Regions from separate parts of the Serratia sp. 25CWL12 genome, predicted to be linked through region 2. Evidence: predicted binding sites of a transcription regulator. Region 2 holds the regulator's gene; the other holds the start of a gene.
What was found. Region 2 encodes PhoB, which activates phosphate uptake and scavenging genes when phosphate is short. Its sites were predicted from a motif close to CTGTCATAAAACTGNCNNAT; they were not measured.
Positions count from the first base shown of each region.

Region 1: the regulator PhoB is predicted to act here: its motif matches at 5,678-5,697, upstream of glpT (glycerol-3-phosphate transporter).

Region 1 is NZ_CM147698.1:3,847,839-3,856,430, forward strand. Features, by position in the region: gene ACX9GV_RS16700 (7-cyano-7-deazaguanine/7-aminomethyl-7-deazaguanine transporter) at 1-650, shown strand, start outside; gene ACX9GV_RS16705 (DcrB family lipoprotein) at 749-1,312, shown strand; gene glpC (anaerobic glycerol-3-phosphate dehydrogenase subunit GlpC) at 1,393-2,592, opposite strand; gene glpB (glycerol-3-phosphate dehydrogenase subunit GlpB) at 2,589-3,860, opposite strand; gene glpA (anaerobic glycerol-3-phosphate dehydrogenase subunit A) at 3,850-5,499, opposite strand; gene glpT (glycerol-3-phosphate transporter) at 5,833-7,185, shown strand; gene glpQ (glycerophosphodiester phosphodiesterase) at 7,265-8,356, shown strand; gene ACX9GV_RS16735 (LLM class flavin-dependent oxidoreductase) at 8,423-8,592, opposite strand, start outside.
Region 2 is NZ_CM147698.1:3,198,895-3,207,486, reverse strand. Features, by position in the region: gene sbcC (exonuclease subunit SbcC) at 1-2,261, opposite strand, end outside; gene sbcD (exonuclease subunit SbcD) at 2,258-3,487, opposite strand; gene phoB (phosphate response regulator transcription factor PhoB) at 3,741-4,430, shown strand; gene phoR (phosphate regulon sensor histidine kinase PhoR) at 4,458-5,780, shown strand; gene brnQ (branched-chain amino acid transport system II carrier protein) at 6,264-7,583, shown strand; gene proY (proline-specific permease ProY) at 7,764-8,592, shown strand, end outside.

The DNA of each region.
Region 1 (8,592 bases), 650 kb from region 2:
AACGCTTAACCGCATTGGTTTGGCTTTCGCTCTTTCATATTACCATCATTGCCTCCAGCAACTATCTGGTGCAATTGCCGATCAACATTTTCGGCTTTCACACCACTTGGGGAGCGTTCACCTTCCCATTTATCTTCCTGGCTACTGATTTAACGGTACGGATCTTCGGCGCACCATTGGCACGCAAGATCATTCTTTCCGTGATGATCCCGGCGCTGCTGATCTCCTATATTATTTCTACGGTGACCTTCCAGGGAGAATGGCAAGGGTTTGCGGCTTTAACCCAATTTAACCTGCTTGTAGCACGGATTGCCGTTGCCAGCTTTATGGCCTATGTGTTGGGCCAAATCCTCGATGTCCATGTCTTCAACCGCTTGCGTCAACGCCGTACCTGGTGGGTCGCCCCAGCCGCTGCCATGTTGCTGGGTAATATCAGTGATACCATGGCCTTCTTTTTTATTGCTTTCTACAAAAGCAGTGGCCCTTTTATGGCCGCTAACTGGGTGGAGATCGCACTGGTAGATTACAGCTTTAAGGTCATGATCTGCATGTTGTTCTTCCTGCCGATGTATGGTGTACTGCTGAACATGTTGCTCAAGCGCCTGTCTTCACACCAACAGCAGAGCCAGTTGCCGTTAAGCCAGTGGTAATGCTAGCGTCGTCTCTTATCCTGTGGGATATCTGACACCCAGGTGACTGAGTGCCATACTCCATTTATCTGTTATCTGTAAAAGAATAAGGACGCCCAATGCGTAAAGTAGTGAGATTGATGGCTATCAGCCTGTTGGCACTTGGCCTCGCTGCCTGTGATGGTGCTAACAAAGACAACAAACAACCCGTCAACGGCACGCCGGCAAGTACCCCAGCAAACCAGACGCTGAGCTTATTGGATGGCAAGTTGACCTTCTCACTGCCCAATGGCATGGCAGATCAAAGCAGCAAGCTCAATAGCCAGGTCAATAATCGCTATGTCTATGCCGACAGCAGCGGTCAACGTGTTGTGATCGTGTTGCTGGGGGACAAAACGTCAGAGAGTCTGGAAGTACTGGTTCAACGCCTGGAGCACCAACTACGCACCCGTGATGCCAACCTGGAGGTGCTCAGCAATAAAACCATTGACGCCAATGGCACCCCCATGCGCCAGCTAAACACCATCATCACTAGTAATGGTCAAAAATCCTACACATCCACCCTACTGGCGCTAGTGGATGATAATCTGCTGACCATTCAGATCATACTACCGGCGGATAACCCACAGCAGGCGCAAGACGAAGCACAGCTTATTATCAACACGCTGAAATTCAGCAAGTAACACCCGGTTCAATCCCCGAAGCATCAGTGCCGACGGGGATGGTATTAGGGGTATCGTATTAAGGGTGCAGCTTCTGCACCCTATGCTAAAGCCTGTGCCAACAAGGTAATAGGGTGTTCACAACGCTTGCTGGTGGACATTTCTATCTGCCATTTGCAGGTTTCGCAATCCGTGATCACCATATCCACCCCACTCGCTTCAATCTGCCGAAACAACGAGGCACCAATACCTTGCGCCGTTTGATAGTTCTCCGACTTGAAACCGTAGGTTCCGGCAATGCCACAACATTGTGAATCCAGCACGACCAATTCCAAACCTGGGATCTGCCGCAACAGTTCTAGCGTATAAGCCGTCCAGCCCATTTTTTCCATATGACATGGCGTGTGGTAAGCCACTCGCAGCGGCATCGGGTTGAGTGGCAATGTCCGACCTTGCTGAAGCAAACGGTAGAGGTATCGAGTTGCCAATTCCACTCGCTCACGCACTGCCGAGGTGTCGACATCCAGTAAATGCGGGTACTCATCACGTAGGGTAAACGTACAGCTAGAGGAGGTGGCAACCACGGGAATACCTTGCATCACCACCGCTTTATGCAGTGATTCGGCATTCACTTTGGCCTGCTTTTTCGCTTGTGCCATAAAGCCATTGGCGATAAGTGGTACGCCACAGCACTTTTCACGCTCCAGTAGCTGCACACCAATATCGATGGCGTTAAACACCTTGATCAGATCTTTACCCAACTGGGGATGGTTATAATTGACAAAACAGCCATGGAAAAAGGCCACTTGTTCGGTATAACGCTGCTGCTGTTGCGCCTGCTGGCGGTACCAACGGCGGAAAGTACCAAACGAATATTTTGGCAGCTCACGCCGATGGTCAATCTTCAGCGCTTTATCCAACAGTTTGCGTACCGGTTTCAGGCCAGTGGTGGCGTTAACAATCGGCGCAAACGGGGTTGATAACGAGCCCATAATGTCCGTATGGCTGAGAATGGCATCACGCAGTGTCGGTTTACTCTGGCTGAAATTGGCGCGAGCACGTTGGATAATGTCACCGATTTTCACATCGGAAGGACAGGCCACTTCGCATCGCTTGCAGTTGGTGCAATATTTGAGCGCCTCATCGTAAAGCGCTGGGTCTTTCAACCGTAAACGCTCACCGTCTGGCCCAGCCTGTTTCGGCCCTGGATAGAGAGGATTAACCTTGGCTACCGGGCAGTAGGTGGTACAAACCGTACATTTGATGCAGCTCTCAAAACTCATGTCTTTTGACTGGCTCATTTTACGTTGTGCCCCTCTATAATCTGCTGCGCCACATGCAGGGCACTAATCAACGAAACCCCAGCACCACAACCTTGCTGTAACGGATCATAACCACCGGCCACGGCACCAATGGCATACAGATTAGTGATCGCTTCCCCCTGCTTAAGGGCTCGCAAATTGGCATCGGTTTTTACCCCAAACTGCAGGTAAGGCTGCGCCGCGAAAAAATCCGGGTGACTCCAGTCGGCCCGCTCGGCTTTGCTGAAGACATCCAGCCCGAACACCGGCTCACGGATACCGGCTAAATCAGCGACCAAACCGTTGCTGAAGAAGCTGCCACTCGCCAATACCACCTGCTGCGCGCGCAACGGAATATCCGTGTGATTGCGGGTATACAATCCGCTAATGCGCTGCTGGTCAATACTGGCCCGCAACACGGTATCTCCCGGCATAAAGACACCACCCAGTTGTTGCAAGCGTTGGCGCAATGCCTGGTACAAACGCATCCCCAACACCGAAGGCGGTAAGGTTGGCAGAAGGAAAACCGGCCTGCCCACTGCTTGGCGTAATGCGAGTAACGGCTGGTCACTCTCCAGCCCCAGGCAGGCTGGCAAGAAAATAGCCTCAGCCTCACCCGCCTGTCGCTTCACCTCTTCCGCCAAGGCCGCCAAGTGCTCTGGCAGATCCAGTACACGGGCAATGTTCGCCGCGCGAAATTCACTCGGGTTATTACGCAAACGATCTAAAAGAGGTAAATGCAAAAATGCCGCCTCAGCGATCACCTTTTGTTCTTCAATCAGCGAACTGGCGGCCATCTGCGGTTGGAAATCGAGAAAACCCTCAATACCCAGCACTGCAATATGCTGCCAAGGCAAATTTCCCCCCCACGCAGATACCGGGATCGCCTGCGGACTCAACCAAGTCGCCCGGCGCGTGCCCAGTGGCGTAACACGCAAATGGTTCCACTCACAGCTCCCTTGCATGGCAACCCCACAACGTTGCAGCAACTCCTCCGCCTCCCGCGCTAAGGTCGCAACCTGAGTAGCCCCTAACAGACTGTAAGGATGCTGCGGTGCCTGTTGCTGCAGTGCAGGCAATGCGGCGAGAGGGGAACTGACTGCCGTACCATCAGGCAATTGCGCCAAGAGATCGAGAGAGCCGGAAGAGAAGTAGAGCGCACTCTGGCCACTACTGACCACGGCACAACGCTTGCCAGATTCCGCCAAGCGAATCGCACAGCTCAACCCGGCTAATCCTCCGCCAATCACCACCACATCAAATTGCATCATCCGCCTCCTGTTGGCACTCGCCAGGCGCATCCAAACCACATAAACCTTGATAAACCCAACTGGTGAATTCACTTTCCCGCAGGGCATCGCCCCAGGCAATCGGGCGTACACCTTTCCAGCGCTCATTGAGGAAATGGGAAAGTTGTTCAATAGATTGCTGCGGGGTTGTCACCTTAAAACGCGTCAGTAAACCCGCAGCGCGACAGGCACACAGTTCCCCTTGGCAGGTGCCCATGCCGACACGGGTACGCCGGCGTAAATCGACCAGGTTATTCACCGTCAGCGAGTTCACGGCATAGCGAACTTCCCCGGCGGTGACTGCTTCACACTCACACACCAGGCTGTTATCCAGCCGATTGCCGGACGGCACCAGGCTGGCGAGATCACCATGACGATAGACCGCCGAACCACGGATACTGGCCGGAAGAGAAACCACACTACGCACTGTCTCTTCTGCCGACTGACGAGAACCCGGTAACGCCTCTGTGGCGGTAGTACAAGGCGTATCGACCCCCAGTTTGGCGCACACCTTATCCGTTACCCACTGCGCCATCAGTCGGTAAGTCATCAGTTTACCGCCAGTAATGGTGATAAACCCCTCCAACCCATCGCGCACTGCGTGGTCGAGCAGCACAATGCCTCGGCTGACGCTGCGCCCAGAAGGATCATCATCACAAGCAACCAATGGCCGCACGCCAGCGTAAGCACGCAGAATACGGGTTTGTGCCAATTCAGGTGCCAATAGCGAACCTTCACGGATCAACAGGTCCACTTCCTGCGGCGTGACCACCATATTGTCAATCTGGTCATAATCAATATGCGTCGAGGTGGTACCAATCAGCGAGATGGTATCCCCTGGCACCAGAATGTCGGCATCGGCGGGTTTTCGGCAGCGGTTAATCACCATGTTGTTAATGCGATGCCCCAAGATCAGCAATGCCCCCTTGGCAGGGAACATACGGACACGCAGGTCGGCATACTCGGCAATTTGCTGCCCCCAGATGCCAGCAGCATTCACCACCACCGGCGCATGGATATCATAATGGCGCGCTAATTGATGGTCGAAAACGCGCACGCCGGTCACACGATCAGCTTCACGCAACAACCCCGTCACTTGGTGATAAGTCAGGATCTGTGCGCCATGCTCACGGGCATCGAGCATATTGGCGGCCGTCAAACGGAAAGGATCCACCGTGCCATCCGGCACGCGTACCGCGCCAATCAAGTCAGGATTTGCTGCGGGTTCGAGGTGGCGGGCCAATTGGGGATCAATCGCTTCAGCCTCAATCCCGGCCTGGTGGCAAGCCGAGATAAATTGCTGCTGATACGCCAGTGAATCCTGTGGCAAGGTAATAAACAGGCCATTAGTCGGTTCAATACAGTGATGGGCAATACGCTTAAGGATGCGATTCTCTTCAATGCATTCACGGGCCGATTCACTGTCGGTCACAGCATAACGAGCCCCACTGTGTAACAACCCATGGTTACGCCCTGTAGCCCCGGTAGCAATGTCATGCCGTTCCAATAAAATACAGCGCAATCCCCGTCGCGCGCAGTCACGAGCAATCCCCGCGCCGGTAGCCCCGCCGCCAATGATGATCACTTCCGTTTCAGTCACTGGTGAGTTGTTACTCATCACGCCCCCTAATTCTATGGTCATAGGGCTATTTAGGCATAACCCCAGGAGAATTTGTTTGATAAGGAGCAATAACGAGCAAAAAACGAAAATAAAAAACCACAATAGTGATTCAAATCACGCTAATCACCCCTTGGTCACACTGAAAACGCTAATAAATCACTCAAAAAAACATTAATCGTCATAAATATGTAACAAATGCGCGCCACATCACAGAGAAAAATGCCAGTTTTCACTAGGATGATGCTCGTTATAGAACACTATCCGCTCAATCATCTCCAGGAGATCCGTTTCCTGCTGATGTAATAACTGATAAAGCCATCGGAGGCGCTCATGCTGAGTATATTTAAACCAGCCGCACACATTTCCCGTGTGCCACTCGATAAGGTAGATCCGCTCTACCGTAAGCTGCGCTGGCAAATTTTTATGGGGATTTTCTTTGGTTACGCCGCCTACTATCTGGTGCGTAAAAACTTCACCCTAGCGATGCCGTATCTGGTCGAGCAAGGGTTCAGTCGTGGTGATCTCGGCTTTGCGCTGTCAGGTATTTCCATCGCCTATGGTTTCTCCAAATTTATTATGGGCTCGGTATCTGACCGTTCAAACCCTCGGGTTTTCCTGCCTGCCGGGTTGATCCTCTCCGCCGCTGTGATGTTATTTATGGGTTTTGTGCCTTGGGCTACCTCCAGCATTGCTATCATGTTCGTGCTACTGTTTCTGTGTGGTTGGTTCCAAGGTATGGGCTGGCCGCCTTGTGGTCGTACCATGGTGCACTGGTGGTCACAGAAAGAGCGTGGCGGTATCGTTTCGATATGGAACTGTGCCCATAACGTGGGCGGGGGCTTGCCACCATTGCTGTTCCTGCTCGGTATGGCCTGGTTCAATGACTGGCGTGCTGCACTGTATATGCCTGCGTTTGCCGCGATCCTGGTCGCACTGGTCGCCTTTGCCTTAATGCGTGATACGCCACAATCTTGTGGTTTGCCGCCCATTGAAGAGTACAAAAACGACTATCCAACCGACTACAGCGATAAAGCGGAAGAAGAACTCACTGCCAAGCAAATCTTCATGCAGTATGTCTTGCCTAACAAGTTGTTGTGGTACATCGCCTTCGCCAACGTGTTTGTCTATTTACTGCGTTATGGCATTCTTGACTGGTCGCCAACCTACCTGAAAGAAGTGAAACACTTCACACTGGATAAATCATCCTGGGCCTACTTCCTCTACGAATACGCCGGTATTCCAGGCACCCTGCTGTGTGGCTGGATGTCGGACAAGGTGTTTAAAGGTAACCGTGGTGCCACCGGGGTGTTCTTTATGATCCTGGTCACTATTGCCACCGTTATTTACTGGTTGAACCCGGTGGGCAACCCGGGCATCGATATGGCTTGTATGATCGCCATCGGCTTCCTGATCTACGGCCCAGTGATGTTGATCGGCCTGCACGCCCTCGAGCTGGCACCGAAAAAAGCCGCAGGTACTGCGGCGGGCTTCACCGGTCTGTTCGGTTATCTGGGGGGGTCAGTGATAGCCAGTGCGGTTGTGGGCTACACCGTGGACGCCTTCGGCTGGAATGGCGGTTTTATGGTGTTGATCGGTGGTAGTGTGGGGGCGGTATTGCTGTTACTGCTGACCATGTTCAGTGAGAACAAACACAAGGCAGAACTGGCCGCCAAACGCCATTAACAACATATTTGCATGATTTAAAGGCCGCTTCGCGGCCTTTTTCCTTCCTCTGACAGCAATCAATAAGGAGTACAATGAAATGCGGACTCAAGTTAAAGCCCTGCTAACAGGGATGCTGCTTGTCACCTCAATGGCTACGGCGGTCCAAGCCGCAGAGAAAGTGGTCATTGCTCACCGAGGTGCCAGCGGTTATCTACCGGAACATACGCTACCGGCAAAATCGATGGCTTATGCCATGGGAGCGGATTATCTGGAACAAGATGTGGTCATGACCAAGGATGATAAGCTGATTGTCCTGCACGACCACTACCTGGATCGGGTCACCGATGTCGCGAAAAAATTCCCTGACCGTCACCGTAAAGATGGGCGTTATTATGCCCTCGACTTTACGCTAGCAGAGATTCAGAGCCTGAAGTTTACCGAAGAATTTTTGGTCAAAGATGGCGTTCAGCAGCAGAAGTTCCCTAATCGATTCCCGATGTGGAAGTCCGATTTCCGCATCCATACGCTGCAAGATGAAATTGAGATGATTCAAGGTATGAATCACTCTACCGGCAAAAATGTGGGCATCTATATAGAAACCAAAGCCCCTTGGTTCCACAAAACTGAAGGGAAGGATATCTCCAAAGCTGTATTGGAAGTGCTGAAATCCTACGGTTACACCAAGAAAAGCGATAAGGTCTACTTGCAGAGCTTTGATGCCCCAGACTTGCAACGGGTGAAAAAAGAGCTGCTACCTGCCATGAACATGGACATCAAACTGGTTCAGTTGATCACCAATACTGATGATCAGAAGGTGATCGAAACTATGGAGATCCACCCAGATGGTAGCCTGACCCCCTACAGCTATGACTGGATGCTGAAACCAGGCGGTGCCGCCAAACTGGCTAAATATGCCGATGGTATTGGGCCATGGTATCCCATGATTGTGAAGAGCACTTCAACGCCAGGCCACATTGAGCTGACCACCTTGGCGAAAGAGGCTAAACAGCAAGGCTTGCAGGTCCACCCTTACACCTTCCGTTCTGATCCAGGGCAGGTTCCTCCTTATGCCAAGGATTTCAACGATATGTTGAAAATTTTCTATATCGATGCGGGGGTTGATGGTGTCTTTACCGACTTCCCGGATAAAGCCGTGAAGTTCCTGCAACAACACCAGTTACACCAGTAAACCCAACCAAGCCCCATCCACTCGGGTGGGGCTTCCAGAAAATACTCCCCATAACGTCACTTCAGCTTATGCCGATTCATGGGCTATAAATGCTCGAAATTGGGGAGCAATGACAGTAGCTAGCACGTCGATATTATTTTTTACCAGAGCGAACGGCAGCGCTCCCGTATCAACGTGAGCCAAGAACTGTTGCTGCCGGTAGAGCTGATACTGATATTTCATCTTGGCGAGAATAG
Region 2 (8,592 bases):
AACTGTTCTGTGGCTTGCTGGCAGGCATTTTCCACCCGGTTTTGTGCGAGTCTCAGTTGTTCAGTTACCTCGGCCACCGACTGTTCGCCAAACAGCGCGATGCGTTCAGCGGTGAGGTTAGTCAGTTGTTGCTCACTGGTCTGACAATCATGTTGCCACTTGGCTAATTGCTGTTGAGTTTCAGCTTGCTGTTGCGTTAGCCGCTCAAAACGTTCATTCAAGAGTACCGCTTCCTGCTGAGAACCAAAGTGCTGGTTTTGCAGGGTGGTTAATTCCTCTTTGGTTTGTTGTATCGCGCGCGTGATTTGCTCATGTTGTTGCAGTAACTGTTGATTAGCCTGTTCTTCACTGTCGCAAGCGGTTAACCAGGTTGATAACTGCGTGTGGTCTTGCAGTGTAAAATTGCAAGCCAAGGGGGCGCTAATTTGTTGCCCGTTTTTGATCAGTTGTTCCTGTTGCTGTAACCCTTGGTTAACGGCGGTTTGCAGCTGTTGTTGCTGCTGTTTCAGGCTTTCACTTTGCGTGCGCAGTTTGGTGCCCAAGGTATGTAACTCGTCGGTTTTTGCGCGTAATTCAGTGGCTTGTTGTTCCGTCTCGCTCGGTTTCAGCGCCTGGTACTGCTTGATTGCCGGGTGCTGTGTCGAGCCACACAAGGGGCAAGGGGCATCAGTGATCAAACGTGCTCGTTCGGCTTCCAGGCTGACGATACGTTTTTCAAACTCAAGGTTTTTCTCCACCGCCAACAAATGGGCCTTTTGCTGTTGGTACTGTTGGCGAGTCACCTCAAGTTGACGTTCCACCTCCATCAACTGTTGTTGCCGCTGGGTAAACTCCAACTGCTGTTGCTCAAGGTGTTGCTGATTTTGTTGAAACAATACCGCCAGATGGGACAACTGTTGGCGAATAGGCCGCTGCCCATTCAGTTCGGCCTGACGGGCCCGCAGTTTTTCTAACGGTGATTGGGCTTCAAGTGCGGCTTGCTGTGGTAACTGCTGCTCCAGTACCGTATTCAGTGAGGCTTGCTTGTGCTGATATTGTGCCGCCCAGGTGGTGAGTTCGGCTCGTCTTAGGGTCAGTTTTTCCAGCGCTTTTTGTTGCTCCTGACTGAGCTTTTGCTGATCGTCACCTTGTTTTGTTGCCTCGGCCAACTGGTGTCTCAGTTGGGCTATCTGCTGGTCTAATGGCGCTACTTTTTCAACAATCAATGTTTGCTGTTGTTGCTGGTATGCTGTTTGCGTTTGCTTTGCCGCCTGCGCTTGATCGGATTGTTGCTGTAATGGGGTCAAGGCAGTGAGTTGCTGTTGTTGTTGCTGCGCCAATTGTTCGGCTTGTTGTTGCAAAGACCGCGTCTCTTGCTGGCAACGCTGGCGTTCATCAAGCAGTGGGCGTAATTTTTCTGCGGGTTCACTGCGGGCCAACTGCTGTAATTGTGGTTCTGCTTGCTGATAGTCCTGTTTTACCCCAGCGAGTTGTTGCTGGTGGTGTTGCACTTGCTGCGCCGTGGTTTGCCACTGCTGTAGCCAGTTCAACTGATGTTGTAGCCGTTGCGTCTGTTGGTTTAAACCTTGCTCTTCACTATTGAGTTGGATGAGTTGATTTTCCAGCGTCTGGCGTAACTCCTCATTGAGCAGTTCAATGCCGTTAGCTTGCTGATGCAATACATCCAGCTCGATTTTTGCCTGTTTATGTCGTTCAAACACCCGGGCCGACAGTTGCCCATAAATTTCGCTGCCGGTCAGTTCTTCCAGTAACTCGGCACGTTCGTTAGGTTTGGCATTGAGAAATGCGGCGAATTGCCCCTGAGACAACATCATCGATTTGGTGAAACGGCCAAAATCCAGCCCAGTAATGGAGGCAATCAGCTCTTTTTTATCGGAAATTTTATCCGCCAAAATTTTGCCATTTTCTCGTAGCGCCAGTTCGACTTTAGGCGCCTGCAGGCTGCCATCCGGTGAGTTTTTCGCTCGACGTTGGCTCCAGAAGGCACGATAACCGATCCCTTTTACTTCAAACTCCACCTCTGCCAGTGACTCAGCGGTGTGCCGAGTCATCAGTTCATTCTGGCTGGCGCTGACCTCCAGACGCGGCGTCTGGTGATATAACGCCAGGCAGATAGCGTCCAGTAACGTGGTTTTACCCGCACCGGTGGGGCCGGTGATGGCAAACAGACCATTGCTGGCGAAAGGTTCAGCGGTGAAGTCAATTTTCCATTCACCTTGTAGCGAATTGAGGTTTTTCAGCCTTAAGCTCAGGATTTTCATGCGCAGGGCTCCTCAGGATGATGCAAGTCATTCACCACGTGCTGAAACAGTTGGCGCATCTGCTGTTGGCGTGCCTCGTCCAGGTCTGTTTCCAAGGCTAATCGCCGCTGGAACACCTCTTCGACACTCAATTCATTCAAGGTCTCTCTCTCTTGCCGGTCAATCGCCTGTTGCCGTTGCTGTTTACCACGTCGTAATAACACCACTTCAACCGGCAGATCTTCCGCTAACTGTTGAATGCGGCGCTGGATATCACTGAGATAATCCTGCGTAGCAACTTCGATATCCAGCCACACCGGTAATGTCCCCTCATAGTGGGCAAATTGCTGTAATTGCGTCTCGATTTGTGGCAAATCACCCTTGATCAACTGCATCGGCTGGAAAACAGGTACCTCCAGCGGCGTGACTTGCTGTAGTTCACCGGCGGCGAAATCAACCATCAATACGCTCTTGGCGCTACCCAATTCATCAAAACTGAGCGGGATTGGCGAACCGCTGTAACGGATATGCTGGGTTTTAGCGACACATTGCGAACGATGAATATGGCCCAACGCAATGTAGTCGGCGGGGGGGAATAACTGAGCAGGGAAGGCATCCAGCGTACCGATATAAATATCACGCACTGAATCTGAGGTGGTGACCCCCACGGTCGTCAGATGGCCGCTGGCAATAATCGGCAAGGCTAGGCCCAGGGCATCGCGCCGTGCACAGGCCAACTGATAAAGCTCATGGTAATGATTAGCGATAGCTTGTTGTAAAACCTGCTGTTTCTGGTTGCCCGATTCACCGGCCTGGCTGGTGACTAAATCCCGTGGGCGCAAGAAAGGCACCGCACAGAGCACCGCCCCTGGCTGGCCATCACGCTGGTTGAGCACTCGAATTTGTTGATCAACTTCGGCTTGCGCATTGGCAATTACTGTGGTGTTCAGGCAAGAGAGCAGTTCCCGTGATTCATTGAGTGTGGCCACTGAGTCATGATTGCCACCGAGTACCACCAACTGGCAACCGGTGTGTTGTAGTTGCACCACAAAACGGTTATACAGTTCCCGTGCGTAGCTAGGTGGGGAGCCGGTATCAAACAGATCACCGGCAACAATTAGCGCATCGACCTGATGCTGTTGCACCTGCTCAACCAGCCAACACAGAAAAGATTGATGCTCGGCGGCGCGGCTCTTGGTGAAAAAGTACTGGCCTAAATGCCAGTCAGAGGTATGGATCAGGCGCATGAATCTTCCAGGCTGACAACGATGATAGCACCAGAGTATATACCCAAGTTCCGTCAAGATGCAGGCAGGGGGCAAACGCTGAACAAGATGGATGGCGTTTTGTTAAGCAACTCGAAGTATTTTGTCTAGGATTGAAACAATCTCACTGCCAAGCGTCATCCCGAGGCAGTTTTATTCATATAACTGTCATAAAACTGACGCATAATATCCAAGCAGAGTGTAATAGGCCGCTAACACATTGGCAGGATTGACGATGGCAATACGTATACTGGTGGTAGAAGACGAAGCGCCGATCCGTGAAATGGTGTGCTTTGTGTTGGAACAGAATGGTTATCAACCATTGGAAGCTGAGGATTATGACAGCGCCGTAAAGAGCCTGTCTGAGCCGTTTCCTGATCTGGTATTACTGGACTGGATGTTGCCTGGTGGGTCCGGAATACAGTTTATCAAGTATATGAAGCGTGAGGCGATGACACGGGATATTCCGGTGATGATGCTGACCGCACGCGGAGAAGAAGAAGATCGGGTTCGAGGGTTGGAAGTGGGTGCCGATGACTATATCATCAAGCCTTTCTCGCCCAAGGAGCTGGTGGCCCGGATCAAAGCGGTGATGCGCCGTATTTCACCGATGGCCGTAGAGGAATTGATTGAAATGCAGGGGTTAAGCCTGGACCCTTCCTCACATCGAGTGATGGCTGATGAGCTGGCACTGGATATGGGGCCGACCGAGTTCAAGCTGTTGCACTTCTTTATGACCCATCCCGAACGTGTTTACAGCCGCGAGCAGTTGCTGAACAACGTTTGGGGCACTAACGTTTATGTAGAAGACCGTACTGTTGATGTCCATATCCGCCGATTGCGTAAGGCGCTGGAGAGCAGTGGTCATGATAGAATGGTGCAAACTGTTCGCGGTACCGGCTACCGTTTTTCAACGCGCTACTGACAGCCCTGTGCTGGAGAAAACACTATTGTGCTAGAACGCTTATCCTGGAAGAGACTGCTGCTGGAATTGGCCTTTTTTTGCTTCCCTGCTTTATTGCTTGGGTTGATTTTTGGTTATTTGTCTTGGTTGTTATTGGCATCGGTGTTGGTAGCCCTCGCCTGGAATTTCTATAACCAACTGAAACTTTCCCACTGGTTGTGGGTTGATCGTAGTATGACGCCGCCCCCGGGACATGGGAGCTGGGAACCGCTGTTTTATGGTTTGTATAAAATGCAGCAGCGTAACCGCCATCGCCGCCGCGAACTGGCCTTATTGATCAAACGTTTTCGTAGTGGTGCGGAGTCGTTACCCGATGCGGTAGTGATGACCACCGTAGAGGGTAATATCTTTTGGTGTAACGGCCTGGCGCAGCACTTGCTGGGTTTCCGCTGGCCGGAAGATAACGGTCAACATATTCTGAACCTGATACGTTATCCCGAATTTAGTCAATATCTGCAACAGCAGTCGTTCTTCAAACCTCTGACATTGCACTTAAATAACGAGCGCTTTGTTGAGTTCCGCATTATGCCTTATTCCGAAGGGCAATTGTTGATGGTGGCCCGTGATGTCACCCAGAAGCGTCAGTTGGAAGGGGCCCGGCGTAATTTTTTTGCCAATGTCAGCCATGAGTTGCGCACACCGTTAACGGTGTTGCAGGGCTATTTGGAGATGATGAGTGATGAAGCCCTTGAGGGCTCAGTGCGCGATAAAGCATTGAGTACCATGCAAGAACAGACCAAACGCATGGATGGCTTGGTGAAGCAGTTGCTCACGTTGTCACGTATTGAAACTGCGCCAAGTATCGCGATGAATCAAAAGGTGGATATTCCACGTATCCTGGGTGTATTGCAACGAGAGGCGCAATCCCTGAGTGCGGGGAATCACCAGATTAGCTTCCGGGTGAATGAAGATTTGCAGGTATTTGGTAACGAAGATCAACTACACAGTGCCGTATCGAACCTGGTGTATAACGCAGTGAATCACACGCCAAAGGGCACCCATATCGAGATAAGTTGGCAGCAGACGCCACTGGGTGCTCAGTTCCAGGTCAGTGATAATGGTCCAGGGATCGCTGCAGAACATATTCCGCGTTTGACCGAACGTTTCTACCGCGTTGATAAATCACGTTCACAGCAGACCGGCGGCAGTGGTTTGGGGTTGGCCATTGTTAAACATGCTCTGAGTCATCATGATTCACGCTTGGAGATTTTGAGTGACCCGGGCATAGGTACGCGCTTTATCTTTACGTTGCCGAAACGACTCATTGTGCCAGCCGCATCCATCGACAATAAGGTGAAAATGGGCGAGTAGTACCGCTGCGATTGTGCTATTTCTCCAGATACAGTGGATGAGCCTGAGCCCACCGGTACATTGAAATGCTCAGCTCATCATTTATTCTATTATTGGCAAAAAAAGCACAACTTGCGCGCTTAAGACATCAATAGCGGTTTTTTAATGTACAAGGTGGTCATATTTGTCACATTCCGTGTGTTTTTTGTTTAAAAATTAAACAGATCATATGGTATTTATTACGGATAAATTGAGATTATCGACTGGCTGTAAAACTATTTCTGGTATAAAACTCTGCTTTTTATTGTTCATCTTGCCTTTCAGGGCCATATCCTCTAAATAGCTTCGTCTGCAGATGGCTGATAATCGATAGAAGCTGCTGCAACTTGCATGAAGACGGGTATAAACGTTTAACTAAGTCTGCGTTGTTGGAGTAAACCTCCGCTTACTCTTCATCTTTAAGAATCAATCATTTATTCCATTTAACAGGCAGCGCAATCTCCTATGAGCCATCGCTTAGCGTCAAAAGATATCCTGGCATTAGGTTTTATGACTTTTGCTTTATTCGTCGGGGCAGGAAACATTATCTTCCCACCGATGGTCGGTCTACAGTCCGGTGAACATGTTTGGACTGCAGCAATCGGTTTTCTGGTGACAGCGGTGGGGTTACCGGTAGTCACCGTGATTGCACTGGCTCGTGTTGGCGGGGGGGTTGATACCCTTAGCGCGCCAATAGGGCGTTATGCAGGATTACTGCTGGCGACGGTCTGTTATCTCACCGTGGGGCCTCTGTTCGCTACGCCACGTACGGCGACCGTTTCATTTGAAGTGGGAATGGCTCCGTTGACCGGTGGTGGTGCCCTGCCACTATTTATCTATAGCCTAGTCTATTTTGTGCTGGTGATTGGCATCTCTTTATATCCGGGGCGTTTGCTCGATACTGTTGGCCATATTCTGGCACCGGTGAAAATTGTTGCCCTGGCGATGCTGGGCATCGCTGCGCTGCTCTGGCCTGCGGGGGCACCTATCCCAGCGGTTGAGGCTTATCAGAGTGTGCCGTTCTCTTCTGGCTTTATAAATGGCTACCTGACCATGGATACCTTGGGGGCGATGGTGTTTGGTATTGTCATCGTCAATGCCGCACGTTCCCGTGGGGTAACAGATCGAGGATTGTTGACGCGTTATACCATCCTGGCGGGTCTGATTGCTGGCGTGGGATTGACATTGGTCTATCTGAGTCTGTTCAAGTTGGGGTCCGGTAGTGGTGTTCTGGTGCCAGAGGCCACCAATGGTGCGGTGATTTTGCATGCCTATGTACAAAATACATTCGGTACCATGGGCAGTTTCTTCCTGGCGGCATTGATCTTTATTGCCTGTATGGTGACCGCGGTTGGCCTGACCTGTGCTTGTGCTGAGTTTTTCGCGCAATATTTACCGTTATCTTATAAAAAACTGGTATTTATCCTGGGTCTGTTCTCGATGCTGGTTTCCAATCTTGGCTTGAGCCACCTGATCCAGCTCTCTATACCGGTGCTGACGGCGATTTATCCCCCTTGCATTGTGTTGGTGGTGTTGAGTTTTACTCTGCGTTGGTGGAATAGTGCTACGCGTATTATCGCGCCAGTGATGTTAGTCAGCTTGTTGTTTGGTATTCTAGATGCGGTGAAGACATCCCCTTTTGTGGATTTGATGCCTGAATGGATTCATCACTTGCCGCTGGCAGCGCAGGGGTTGGCATGGTTGCCTCCTTCGTTGTTGATGCTGTTGCTGGTTGCCATTTATGATCGCGTTTTCGCTCGTAACCAAGTAGCAGTTCACTCTTAAATTGATGATCTATATCCCAAATAATTCGAGTTGCTGGTAGGCGGCCCCGTAGGGGGCGAGGTCTCATGGATGAGGCGAGTAACCGCAGCTAACACTCATGCAGCTTGAAGGACGAAGGGTATAAAGATAGGACACGGACTTGTCCGTGTTTTTTATGTTAAACAAGGACTGGTCATTTTCATGCAACAACAATCATCCACTCTAACACCGGGCAATAAGCTGAAACGGGGTCTTAGTACGCGCCATATACGATTTATGGCGCTGGGTTCTGCCATTGGTACCGGTCTGTTTTACGGTTCGGCAGAGGCGATCAAAATGGCGGGGCCTAGTGTGTTGCTCGCCTATTTGCTCGGGGGTATCGTCGCCTTTATCATCATGCGTGCACTGGGGGAAATGTCGGTCAATAATCCGCAGGCCAGCTCCTTCTCTCGTTATGCTCAGGATTATCTCGGCCCGATGGCGGGTTATATCACTGGTTGGACTTACTGTTTTGAGATCTTGATTGTTGCCATTGCGGATGTAACGGCATTCGGCATCTATATGGGCGTCTGGTTCCCCGAAGTACCACACTGGATCTGGGTGTTGAGCATCGTACTGATTATCGGTGCCATCAATCTGTTGAGTGTCAAGGTGTTTGGCGAGCTGGAGTTCTGGTTCTCGTTCTTCAAAGTGGCCACCATTATTGTCATGATCGTCGCCGGTATCGGTATCATTGTCTGGGGTATCGGTAATGGCGGGCAACCGACCGGGATACACAATCTGTGGACCAACGGAGGCTTCTTCAGTAATGGCTTTATCGGTATGATCTTGTCGCTGCAATTGGTGATATTTGCCTATGGCGGCATTGAGATTATCGGTATCACCGCTGGTGAGGCCAAAGATCCGAAAGTCTCGATCCCTAAAGCTATCAACTCGGTGCCTTGGCGTATTCTGGTATTCTACGTCGGGACACTGTTTGTCATTATGTCCATCTACCCATGGAATCAGGTCGGCGTTAATGGCAGCCCAT